4 regions of the Shewanella japonica genome follow, and region 1 is predicted to be linked to each of the others. Evidence: predicted binding sites of a transcription regulator. Region 1 holds the regulator's gene; each other region holds the start of a gene.
The links. The regulator sigma-54, encoded in region 1, starts transcription at its own class of promoters, with help from an activator protein. The targets are predictions, from matches to a motif close to GTTGGCACGNNNNTNGNNT.
Positions count from the first base shown of each region.

Region 2: SJ2017_RS12030 (YccF domain-containing protein) is a predicted target of sigma-54. The motif match lies at 1,366-1,384, and genes of this name have one in related genera.
Region 3: SJ2017_RS03345 (TorF family putative porin) is a predicted target of sigma-54. The motif match lies at 1,887-1,905, and genes of this name have one in related genera.
Region 4: SJ2017_RS14925 (flagellar hook-length control protein FliK) is a predicted target of sigma-54. The motif match lies at 1,410-1,428, and genes of this name have one in related genera.

Region 1 is NZ_CP020472.1:4,297,872-4,301,050, forward strand. It holds gene lptB (LPS export ABC transporter ATP-binding protein) at 1-643, shown strand, start outside; gene SJ2017_RS18450 (RNA polymerase factor sigma-54) at 848-2,332, shown strand; gene hpf (ribosome hibernation promoting factor) at 2,357-2,644, shown strand; gene ptsN (PTS IIA-like nitrogen regulatory protein PtsN) at 2,647-3,090, shown strand; gene rapZ (RNase adapter RapZ) at 3,087-3,179, shown strand, end outside.
Region 2 is NZ_CP020472.1:2,816,615-2,819,793, reverse strand. It holds gene SJ2017_RS12040 (EVE domain-containing protein) at 1-432, shown strand, start outside; gene SJ2017_RS12035 (hypothetical protein) at 516-761, shown strand; gene SJ2017_RS12030 (YccF domain-containing protein) at 880-1,293, opposite strand; gene SJ2017_RS21915 (hypothetical protein) at 1,572-1,829, shown strand; gene SJ2017_RS12025 (1-aminocyclopropane-1-carboxylate deaminase/D-cysteine desulfhydrase) at 1,845-2,555, shown strand; gene SJ2017_RS21470 (hypothetical protein) at 2,734-2,907, opposite strand.
Region 3 is NZ_CP020472.1:769,810-772,988, reverse strand. It holds gene SJ2017_RS03365 (hypothetical protein) at 1-354, shown strand, start outside; gene SJ2017_RS03360 (response regulator transcription factor) at 446-1,243, shown strand; gene SJ2017_RS03355 (HU family DNA-binding protein) at 1,429-1,701, shown strand; gene SJ2017_RS03345 (TorF family putative porin) at 1,997-2,689, shown strand; gene SJ2017_RS03340 (hypothetical protein) at 3,041-3,179, shown strand, end outside.
Region 4 is NZ_CP020472.1:3,466,500-3,469,678, reverse strand. It holds gene fliI (flagellar protein export ATPase FliI) at 1-863, shown strand, start outside; gene fliJ (flagellar export protein FliJ) at 863-1,309, shown strand; gene SJ2017_RS14925 (flagellar hook-length control protein FliK) at 1,523-3,025, shown strand; gene fliL (flagellar basal body-associated protein FliL) at 3,121-3,179, shown strand, end outside.

The DNA.
Region 1 (3,179 bases):
GGGTCAGATTGTTGGTCTTTTAGGGCCAAATGGTGCAGGTAAAACCACAACCTTTTATATGGTTGTTGGCTTAGTCAAAAGCGATAAAGGTCGTATTTTGATTGATTCTGACGACTTGACTGCAGACCCAATGCATTTACGTGCTCGTAAAGGTATTGGTTACTTACCTCAAGAAGCCAGTATTTTTAGAAAACTCACTGTGCACGATAACATCATGGCGGTGCTGCAAACCCGTAAAACCTTATCGAGTGAGCAACGAATCGAAGAGTTAGAGCACTTATTAGAAGAGTTCAATATTACCCATATTCGTGACAGCCAAGGTATGGCTCTATCAGGTGGTGAACGTCGACGTGTAGAAATAGCACGCGCTTTAGCCGCCAATCCTAAGTTTATTTTATTAGATGAACCATTTGCGGGTGTTGATCCTATCTCAGTGATAGATATTAAGAAAATTATTCAACAACTAAAAAATCGTGGTCTTGGAGTATTGATTACTGACCATAATGTCCGTGAAACACTTGATGTATGTGAGCGTGCGTATATTGTCAGCCACGGAGATTTAATTGCTGAAGGTACGCCTGCTGAGATCTTAGACAATCAGCAAGTCAGGTCAGTATACTTAGGTGAGCAATTCAAGCTATAGTTAGCATTCTTTAGTGTACAAGCATGGCATTTTCGCGGCCAACCAGTCCCACTTTTTAGCGTTATACACTAGACTCAAAACTTAACGCTAATTTTTGGCAAAGTAGAACCCAAGTTCGGTTAAAGTCTAGCTAACACTTACAAAGGTGCTAGACCCATAACATTGTAGTCGCGATGATGAAATTCAATTAGGGATAAGCGGTAAATGAAAGCCTCACTCCAACTTAAAATGGGTCAACACCTGACAATGACCCCGCAGTTGCAACAAGCCATTCGCTTATTGCAACTTTCCTCTTTGGAGCTACAGCAAGAAATTCAGCAAGCACTTGACTCAAATCCTCTTCTTGAGCTTGAGGATGAGTTTGCCAAAGCAAAAGAACCAGTCAAAGACAATGCTCAGCAAACTGACACCGATTTTAGCGATAACAGCCAAGTCAGCGTAGAAAAAGACACCTCATCAGTCGATACAACAGAGTCACTTACGAAAGAGTCCATGCCTGAAGACTTACCAATGGATACCACTTGGGATGAAGTCTACACCGCCTCTCCTAACTCAGGTTCTGGCGCTGTAAGCCGTGATGACGATATGCCATTTCAAGGTGAAACGACTGAAGGTTTATACGAACATTTAGAATGGCAAAAAAACTTAACCCCATTTTCTGAAAATGACCTCGCCATTGCGACAGCCATCATCGACGCAATTGATGATAGAGGTTACTTAACCCAATCAACAGAAGATATTCTCGATGCACTCGGTCTTGAGGATATTGAACTTGATGAGGTTGAAGCCGTATTAAAGCGTGTACAACATTTTGATCCAGTGGGCGTCGCTGCAAGAAATTTAAGCGAATGTTTGATGATTCAATTGGGACAATACCCAAGCGAAATCCCTTGCATAGAAAATGTAAAATTACTGATATCTGAACACCTAGATTTAATAGCAGGTCGTGATTTCAGATTACTAATGCGTAAAACCAAGCTTAAAGAAGATGATTTACGCGAAGCGATTCAATTTATCCAAACACTGAACCCTCGCCCAGGGTTACAAATTACTCCAATCAAAGATGAGTACGTCATCCCAGATGTCACAGTGTTTAAAAAGAATGGCCGTTGGGTCGTAGAATTAAACCCAGATAATATGCCTAAAATAGGCGTAAATCAGCAATATGCCGCCATGGCAAAAGGCTCAGCCAATCAAGCTGACAGCCAATTCATTCGCGGTCACTTACAAGAAGCCAAATGGTTTATTAAAAGTATTGAAAGCCGCAATGAAACCCTGTTAAAAGTGGCAAATTGTATTGTTCAATTCCAGCAAGGTTTCTTTGAGTTCGGCGAAGAAGCCATGAAGCCTATGGTTTTAAATGATATTGCCGAAGCGGTAGAGATGCATGAATCGACCATCTCACGGGTTACAACTCAAAAATATATGCACACCCCTCGCGGCCTTTTTGAACTAAAATACTTCTTCTCTAGCCACGTAAGTACCGATGATGGCGGAGAGTGTTCATCTACAGCAATCAGAGCCTTTATCAAAAAGCTGGTCGCTGCAGAAAACCAGAAAAAGCCACTTAGCGATAGTAAAATGGCGACGCTACTGGCTGAACAAGGGATCAATGTTGCTCGGCGTACGATCGCCAAATATCGTGAAGCAATGCTCATCCCTCCCTCAAACCAACGCAAAAGCTTATAAGCCTTTGTTATTGGAGGATGATCTATGCAAATTAACCTGACTGGACACCATATCGAAATTACTCAATCTTTACGTGAGTATGTGCAAACTAAGTTTTCAAAGCTTGAACGTCACTTCGAACAGATCAATAATGTTCACGTTGTGCTCAATGTACAAAAGTTACAACAGATTGCCGAAGCTAAATTGCACCTCAAAGGAGGTGAAGTTTTTGCCGTATCTCAAAACGCAGATATGTATGTCGCAATTGACGCCCTGATAGACAAATTAGACCGTCAGGTAATTAAACACAAAGAGAAGTTAATTAAACACTAACGATGGAACTTCGCACCATCCTGCAGCCGGCGTGCACTACCTGTGCCACTCCGGGCAGTAAGAAAAAGGTACTGGAACTTATCAGCAATTTAATGGCTGACCAGTACCCTACTCTATCTTCACAAGCTATTTTCGAAAGTTTAATAGCACGTGAAAAAATGGGTAGCACAGGTATCGGCAATGGCATTGCGATTCCACATGGGCGTTTAGACGACATTGAATCGCCGATCGCTATTTTGATCAAATGTGAAGAAGCTATCGACTTTGATGCTATTGATAAGAAGCCAGTAGACATTTTATTTGCCTTATTGGTTCCTTCTGAGCAATGTCAGCAACACTTAAGCACGTTATCAAGTATGGCTGAGAAATTAAGCGATAAACTCATCCTTAAAAGACTTCGAAAGAGTCATGACGCTACAGAACTGTATCAGGTTATTACTGCATGAAACTTGTCATCGTATCAGGACGATCGGGCTCAGGTAAGTCAGTTGCTTTAAGAGTGTTAGAGGATTTAGGTTATTACTGTGTTGATAAT
Region 2 (3,179 bases), 1.5 Mb from region 1:
GAGTTCAGTATTGACGATTTACAGCAATGTGAAAACCAAACTGAACCTTGGGAAGGGATCCGTAATTACCAAGCGCGTAACTTTTTACGCGATGCGGTAAAAGTGGGCGATACGGTATTGTTTTATCATTCCAGTTGCAAAGTGCCGGGTATTGTTGGCCTGGCGACAGTATCATCTGAGCCTTATCCCGACCAGAGTGCTTTTGATAATGAGTCAAGTTATTATGATCCTAAATCAGATATTGAAAATCCGCGCTGGGTTGCAGTGGATTTAACTTATCGGCAAACCTTTAAGCAGATTATTACCTTAAAAACGCTTAAAGCTGATCCTCATCTTGCTGATATGGTATTAGTGAGTAAAGGGACAAGGTTGAGTGTTCAACCTGTGACTGAAGCAGAATTTCAGTATATTGTTAGTGTGTTAGCGTCATAGGAGAAAGTGGATGTCGTGGACATGCGAAAATTGTAATACCGTCATTGATGATGATGGCTTTCAAGTTTGTTGGAATTGTAACTGTGGAAAAGGGTCAACCAGCGCCAGTCGCTTCACCTAACAAAGCGAGTATTGATTGTATTCGATGCAAGAGTAGCCTTACATTTATTGGTACTAAAAGTTTTCATGAAGGTACGCGCTGGGGCGTTTTAGGTGAACTTGGCGAGCTGTTTGTTAATAAAGAAGATTTTGATATGTTTGCCTGTAAATCTTGTGGCAAAGTAGAGTTTTTTATTGCTGGTTTTAACCACAAAAATAACGAAATTTAGAATGGTTTACTCTATCTAAAACTGAACAGAAACACCTCATAATCTACTAGCTGAATATAAGGTGTTTTTGTTTTAACGCTACTGTCCAATATCTTTGCTTTCAGTCATCAGTGACTTGTTAGTAGCTTTCTTTTGCCACAACGGTTTGGCCAATTGGTGTTAAGCTCAGTAGTGCGAGTTTTACGTGTTGTATTGCAAACGGAATACCGATAATGGTAACAAAGCAAGCTACAGCATGGGTTAAGTGACCAATCGCGAGCCAAATACCACAGAATAAGAACCAAATAACGTTGCCAATCATGCCCAATGGACCAGTACCAATATCTTCAAATCCTTTTAAATGTTTACGGTTAACGTTTTCTTGTCCAAATGGCCAGAACGCCATTTCACCAATCACGAAGCAAGCACGGCCAAATGGAATACCAATAATACTGATAAAGCACAATAAGCCTGCTAGCCACCATGCTAGACCCATTACAAATCCGCCCATGATGAACCATGCGATATTAAAAATTAATCTCAAGACTGACATTGGTGCTCCCTAAGTCATACAAAACTGGTTAATGAAATGACCAATATTCCATTGGTGATAATAATCACTAGAAAGCCAAAATTATGCCAATATTTTTATTAGTTTTCAGTTTCTTTTAAGTGTTTGATAATTATTGATTTTATTTTGATTTATTTAGAAGGTTAGAAGACATTACTTGACTTAGTTTGGGCTGTCGACAATTGATGATAGCGAAAATCGCTAATAGTTAGTTAAAATACCACTACAGACTATAACTCTTTATTTAAGCGACGTTACTTATGTTTGCAGCTGGCTCTAATGTATCTCTTGCGGATATCTCAATCGACACGCCCGTTGATAAAATGAGATTTGCTGATCGTGAGGTTTTTGTTAAGCGAGATGACTTGATTCATCCTGATTTTAGCGGAAACAAAGCCCGTAAGTTTCAGTTTTTCTTGACCCAGGACTTTCCTCATATCAATAAGGTTATTGGATACGGTTCACCTCAAGCTAATTCATTACATTCACTTGCAGTGTTGGCTAAGTTGCGCGGATGACAGTTAGATTATCATGTGGATCATATCGCTGATTATCTTAAACAAAACCCACAGGGGAACTACCTAGCAGCGCTTAATAATGGCGCCAATATTGTCGAGAAACCTAAATATGTAAGCGGCAATCTTGATAGCTATGTGTCAGATTTAGCGAAGCAAGCATCTGCGAATGAGATCTATATTCCTGAAGGTGGACGATGTGAGTATGCTGCAGAAGGGCTTGAAACATTAGGCCTGCAAATTTTGAGTTGGATGCATCAGCAGAATATGACTAGATTAAATCTGTTTTTGCCTTCAGGTACGGGCACAACAGCATTATTCTTGCAACGATTTTTTAAGCGCTACCTTCCGCAGGCGAGTCAGCCTACTGTAACAGTTAATGTAATAACCTGCAGTTGCGTGGGGGGAAACAAGTACCTAACGCATCAGTTTACTCAGTTAACCTCACAGAGTGAGTTTCACCCGCATATTGTATCAAATGGCACTAAGTATCACTTTGGAAAGCTTAATCGACAGTGTTATGACATGTGGCGTCGTGTGAGTGATTCTGGCATTGAGTTTGAGTTACTTTATGATCCCGTGGGATTTATCATGCTGGAGCATTTTTTAAATAAAGATTATAAAGCGGAAACTGTCGATAATACTTGGCCTGTTATGTATTTACACCAAGGTGGTTTATTGGGTAATCCAAGTATGCTAGCTAGGTATATACGCAAATATGGTCAGTAAGTTAACTGTATGTAGCTAAAGAAAGTTGTTTAAGTATTAGTGCTGGAAGTGAAGCGAATGGGGTTGTTTCATGTTGCTCAGTTCTAATAAACGTCCGGTAAAGTGTGAGAGGAAATACCGAGAAGCGATGTTTATTGAGTAACTGAGCAAATGAATAACGCAAGCGTTATGGAAGGTGTTACTTGTTAGCCGTTATCAACCATTTCATAAATTTTAACGCTTCAGTGCGCTTTGAAAAAGTTGTTTTAGTTTTACCTTGGCTGTCAGTAAAAGCTATTGAGTTTTTGTTTGATGATATTGAATTTACAGGGAAATTGACTGTAATTTCGTGACCATTAATGTTGTATGACATGTGCCACACTCCTTTTTTTAATTTTCACCTATCTGGTGAGTAAGTAATAACAATAAATATCCTTAAGCAGTTGTGTTGCGTAAGTTTGGGCTTATTGAAGCTAATGTGTGTGCTTAAGTTAACTGTGCTTATTACACTGACAAGTCGTGTTGATTATTTATTTTAATCGCCAACTTACTTGCTTTGTCTAGTTGAACACAGGCATATGACAAACAAATGACAATGTTTAACCAAAAGGCGTGACTTGTAGTGTGGGTTTACGAGTGCAGTTA
Region 3 (3,179 bases), 1.4 Mb from region 1:
ATGGCGTTTTACATCTTTTTGTCTATTCTGGCTTTGCTACGTTCATACGCCATTCAAGGAATCGATCTGTTTACGATTGGCGTAATACCAGTGCTATTTGGACTCGTTAAACGCACTCACTGGGCCAGTTTAGTGTTAAAAATATACCTCGCAATCCAAACATTGGCGATGTTAGCTTTATCCACAACAGCTATTATTGCCTATCAAATCACCCCTGAAGATGTAAAAGTAGAATTCAACGGAGTGAGTATACCTGTACCAGCTATTGCATTGAGTGCGGTGCTCATTTTGGGGTACCAATATTGGGTCGCGTTTAGCCAAAAAACCACGCAGTATTTGAAACCTGATTGTTAATGTCTTGTGCAAGAATAGCTATATTCACGTAGAAGCTTAAGGTAAAATGCGCCCATAAGACGCATTTATAATAAATAAGAAGAAGTCATTTATGGGCCACCTATCCCCCAGTGAACTATCAATTTTATTGCTAGAGCCTTCAGATACTCAGCGTAAAATTATCACCGCACGCCTACAACAAGAAGGTGTAAATAGCATTCAAACTGCATCAAGTATCACTGATGCAAAAGACATTATCTCAAGACACACTCCAGATTTAGTCATCAGCGCTTTACACTTTTCAGATGGCGAAGCAACCGACTTGCTCAGTTTCATCAAGCAAAGCACTCAATTTAATGACATTCAATTTATGTTGGTTTCTAGTGAGTGCCGACGCGAACAACTTGAAGTGTTCAGGCAATCAGGGGTCGTCGCCATTCTACCGAAACCATTCGATGCCGATCACCTAGCGACTGCGCTCAATTCAACCATCGATTTAATCAGCAACGATGAACTGGATTTAAGTCATTTTGATGTACAAGATATTCGTACATTGGTGGTCGATGATAGCCGAATGGCACGTAATGTCATTAAGCGAACCATTGGCAACTTAGGCATTAGAATCATTAGCGAAGCTGAAGATGGGGCGCAAGCAATAGAACTCATGCAGCAACAGATGTTTGACCTAGTCATCACAGACTACAACATGCCGAGTGTCGACGGTCTAGCACTGACCCAATATATTCGCAACGAAAGTCAGCAATCCCATATCCCAATATTAATGGTCTCATCTGAAGCCAATGATACACATCTTAGTAATGTATCAAGTGCAGGAGTGAATGCACTTTGCGATAAACCTTTTGAGCCTAAACTGGTTAAGCAGCTGCTGTATCAACTATTAGAAGATTAATTTTACTGTGGCACTCGTCATTTTCGCCCCAAAAGCTGGGCAAAGGGGTCATTTACGTCGTAAATGTCACCAAAATGCCCTATTGCTACACATTTATCAGATAAAATGCTTTCAAAGCCCCATGGCTTATGGCATGTTAATCTAGTTTTAAATAAACACATCTATGGAAAGCAGAGAATATCAACATGAACAAAAGTGAATTAATTGCAAAAATTGCAGAAAATGCTGAGTTAACTAAAGCAGAAGCTGGCCGCGCACTAAAGTCTTTTGAAGAAGCTGTTACTGAAGCCATGAAAAATGGTGACAAAATTTCTATCGTAGGTTTTGGTTCTTTTGAAACCTCTGTACGCGCAGCTCGTACTGGCCGCAACCCACAGACTGGCAAAGAAATTCAAATTGCTGAAGCGACTGTACCAAAGTTCAAAGCGGGTAAAACATTAAAAGATAGCGTTAACTAAGATTAACTGCTTGAAAATAAAACCTCCACTTCGGAGGTTTTTTTATGTCTATTGATCACCTTTCTATTAGAAATTCGCCTCAAAACTGCACAAAAAAAGTGCACCTCTGCCTCAATACCATGCAACATTTTTGCTGCATCATAGTGCGAGAGAACATAAACCATTAATAGTAAAGCATTTATAAACATGGCACATCATTAGCAATAACTCATACAGATGAAATCAACATTGAACCTTGCTGCCCGATAATCAAGCAACAGGTGAAATGAATAATAAAAACTTTGAGGGAATGAAAATGAAAAAAACCTTATATAAAGCTATTGCGCTATCTACAGGCTTATTATTATCTGGTTCTGCATTAGCAGAAGTCACCGGTAATATCGGCGCGACGTCAAACTACCTATGGCGTGGTGTAAGCCAAACTGATAACGGTGCAGCTGTACAGGGTGGTATTGATTATGCCGCTGATTCTGGCTTTTATGTCGGTGGTTGGGCTTCAAACGTTGATTTTGGTGATGGCACAAGTTACGAGTTAGATATTTACGCAGGTTACGGCGGTAATATCACTGAAGATTTAAGCTACGATATTAACTACCTTTACTATGCCTACCCAGATTCTCCTGGTAGTGTTGATTTTGGTGAAGTCACTGTTGGTTTAGCATGGAAATGGTTAGATGTTTCTTATTCACACACTGTCAATGGCGGCGATGATATTGCTTCTGATCCACTTGATTCAAAAGACATGATGTATGCACAAGCTAACCTCACATTCCCACTAACTGAATCACTGTCTTTAGGCGTGCATTACGGTTATTCAGATGGCGATATCATTACTAGCTGGTATGGTACTGATAGCTACTCAGAATACAATGTATCGTTAAGCTCTGATACTGATTACGGTACTGTTTCATTTACTGCATCTGATACAGATTTAGATGATGACGACGCAAAAATTGTACTAGGCTACTCGTACAGCTTTGGTTTATAAGCCATAGTCATTCAATCTGGCACCAATGCGAACTAGCTTAGGTCGGCATCGTGCCAATTGTTACACCTCAAACGCCACTCTAATGAGTGGCGTTTTTTGTGTGTCAAAGAAACTTTTTGATAACTGCGTTAAGCAAAAAAATAAATAACTGCTACATTGAATTTATAGGAGTAAGTAAACCTTTGGGTGCAATTTGAATGCATATTCTTCGTGGTTGTTTTACAAGAATATCGCAAGCTTCAGCGCTCAATACCCATGATATCAAAGCACGGCTAAAGGCTACCTTTGATATTTACAGCTTATTTGTCACACAGGGACACAACAAATAAGCATGAAATAGAGGGTAGAATAATGGCTAATATTACTGAAAGCATTCCTAACGATACAGAAATCGACGCAATGGTATCACCAAGAAATAAACGTTCAGCTGAAATTATTGAACGAAAACGTCAAGTTAAACGACGCTTAGATGACTATCTTGAACAAGCAG
Region 4 (3,179 bases), 830 kb from region 1:
CCGTAGGTAAAGGTCAGCGTATGGGATTATTTGCTGGTTCTGGTGTCGGTAAAAGTGTGCTACTTGGCATGATGACACGGGGGACAACGGCAGATATTATTGTTGTTGGCTTAGTGGGAGAGCGTGGTCGAGAAGTAAAAGAATTTATTGAAGAAATTTTGGGCCCTGAAGGTCGAGCTCGCTCGGTCGTTATCGCTGCGCCAGCAGATACTTCACCGTTAATGCGACTTCGAGCGTGTGAAACGTCTACACGAATAGCTGAATACTTTAGAGATCTCGGCTATAACGTCTTGTTATTAATGGACAGTTTAACTCGATATGCTCAAGCGCAACGTGAAGTTGCCCTTGCTGTCGGGGAGCCGCCAGCAACCAAAGGCTATCCGCCTTCAGTATTTGCCAAGCTGCCACGTTTAGTGGAACGAGCCGGTAATGGTGGACCGGGGCAAGGTTCTATTACTGCGTTTTATACGGTATTAACCGAAGGTGATGATCAACAAGATCCCATTGCAGATGCGTCTCGAGCGATTTTAGATGGTCATATTGTGTTATCAAGGACTCTTGCAGATTCAGGGCATTACCCTGCAATAGATATTGAACAATCTATTAGTCGTGTTGCGCCTATGGTTATTTCAGCAGAGCACCTTGAGTCGATGCGACTGGTTAAACAAATGTATTCCTTGTATCAGCAAAACAGAGATCTTATTTCGATAGGTGCTTATTCCCAAGGGAGTGATCCTCGAATTGATAATGCGATTCGCCTACAACCGGCTATGAATGCCTTTTTAAGGCAAGGCTTTAAAGATGTAATTACTTTTGATGATAGTCAAACTATGGTTGGGCAGATTGCTGCTCAATGTAAATAATGCGCCGAACTGATCCCTTGTTAACCGTATTAAAGTTGAACAAAGAAGCTGAAGAGCAAGCTGCGCTTCAGCTAAAGTCTGCTCAGCTTGAACAACAAAAACATCAAAGCCAACTTGATGCGCTTAATAATTATCGACTTGAATACATGAAACAAATGGGCGAAAACCAAGGGAAAACCCTCAGTGCAAGCCAGTATCATTCTTTTCATGAATTTATAAAGCAAGTAGATCAAGCCTTATTACAACAAGTTAATGCGGTAAAAGAGGCTGAGAAACAAACGGGTTATCGTCAGGTTCACTGGCAAGAGAAACAACAAAAGCGCAAAGCAGTTGAATTGTTACTTGAAAAAAACGCCCAAAAAGCTCAACAGCTTGCCAATAAAAAGGAACAAAAAGCATCAGATGAATTTGCTATGCAGCAGTTTATCCGCAAGAAATCTCGCTAAGGTCTTTTTATTATTTTTATCAATTCATCATTAGTTTCATTTCACTGTCATTACTCTTACCAATTTTCAACTTTTTACAAAGATAAAAGTTTGGCATTTAATTTGCAGGTTACTTGTATTAACTTCGCAAAGTGTCAGCTTTGTGACAATGGATAAACCCCCAGAAATGACCTTGTTAATGGTTTCGATTAGGGGAGTGATTTGGAGTTGGTTATGCAGCAGATGAGTAATATTTTATTAGGCAATAGTGGTAAAGTTGCAAGTGTTACTGGTTCAGATAAATCGCAAGGTGCTGATAATCAATCTTTTCTATCTGTTTTTAACCAAGCGTCACAAATGGATGTTGAAAAGACCAAGTTGGCAAAAAGTAGCGAGACAAATGTAGAAGAGCAGTTTGATGTCGCAATTGAAGAGGCTGATGTAGAGTTAATTTTTGCGCAAATTGGTATGTCTGAAAATTTTGATAAAGTCGGTCCTTCAGATCCAAGTGGCAAAGAATTGCCGTTAGATGAAGAGCTTTTAGCGGACGAAGGCTCAGCAATAGATTCTGACATGCTGGATTCTGAATTATTGGCAAATACTCAGACAATCAACTCTGATGAACAACTTGAGACTGAGGTTGATGAAACCGTCAACGCTTTTCTATCATCGTTGACGGCTGAACAGCTTACTCAGTTAAGTGAGTTTTCATCAATGGATAGCGAGAAATTAGCGAGCCTCACGCCAGCGCAGCTTAATCAATTGATTGCTGATTTCAATCGTCAGCATCAGCTAAACGGTGAACAAGCTTTGCCTTTAATGGCTCTGACAGATAAGCAAGCTGTGCTTGCAAATGCTAATGAAGGTGCGGCTGACAGTGACTCAGTTAAAAACGTCGCTAATTTAGCGTCCAATACGCAAGCTAATGCCAATCAAACAAATAATGCATCATTAGTGAACCCTCAGTCAGTGGTTAATACGACACTTGAAATGCAAGCCAGTAAAAATACTGCAGAGGCGAATCTCAATGCCGAAAAAGGCACGATATTAGGCGAAGCAAGCCAATCAGAGACGAAGTCATCCTCTAAAGAGGTGCCTCAAATCAATTTGTCCAAAGCTGAGTTAACTGTGTCAATGGATAAACAAATAGCTAAAAATGCAGCGTTGGCCAGTTCAGCTGCTAGCGCAGCAACGTCTGAGTTAACACCTGAGTCAACTGAAGTAAAAGCATTACAAAATCAAAGCAGCTTTACGGCGCAACATAAAAGTGATGTCCCACAATTTCAGCTATCTTTACGCCAAGGGGCTGAAGCTGCTGTGAACATGCAAGATATGATTCAAAAGTTTGCTCCAGTGATGAAGCAGCAATTAATCACTATGGTCGGACAAGGCGTTCAACATGCTGAAATTCGACTTGATCCTGCCGAGCTCGGTCATATGGTCGTGAGAGTTCAAGTTCACGGTGAGCAAACTCAAGTACAGTTCCAAGTCGCACAATCACAAACAAGAGATCTCGTCGAACAAGCGATTCCTAAGTTACGCGAAATGTTAGCTGAAGAAGGACTTCAACTTGCTGATAGTCATGTTTCTCAAGATGGTGATAACGAGTCGAAATCTGAATATGATGAACAAAACAGCAATGGTGATGCGATGTTGGATGAAATATCAGCACAAGAACTCGACATTGCAGCAAAACATTCACTGAGTAGCAATTCTGCTATAGATTATTACGCCTAAGTCGGTAATCTATAGCCAACAAGTTAAGACTGTTGGTGCGCTATAGCGAATGTTAATAATTTTACTGGCAGCGCAATAAATAAATGGAATGAATTATGGCTGAAGAAGAGTCTTTAGAGTTAACCACAGAGAACCAACCTAAAAGTAAAAAGAA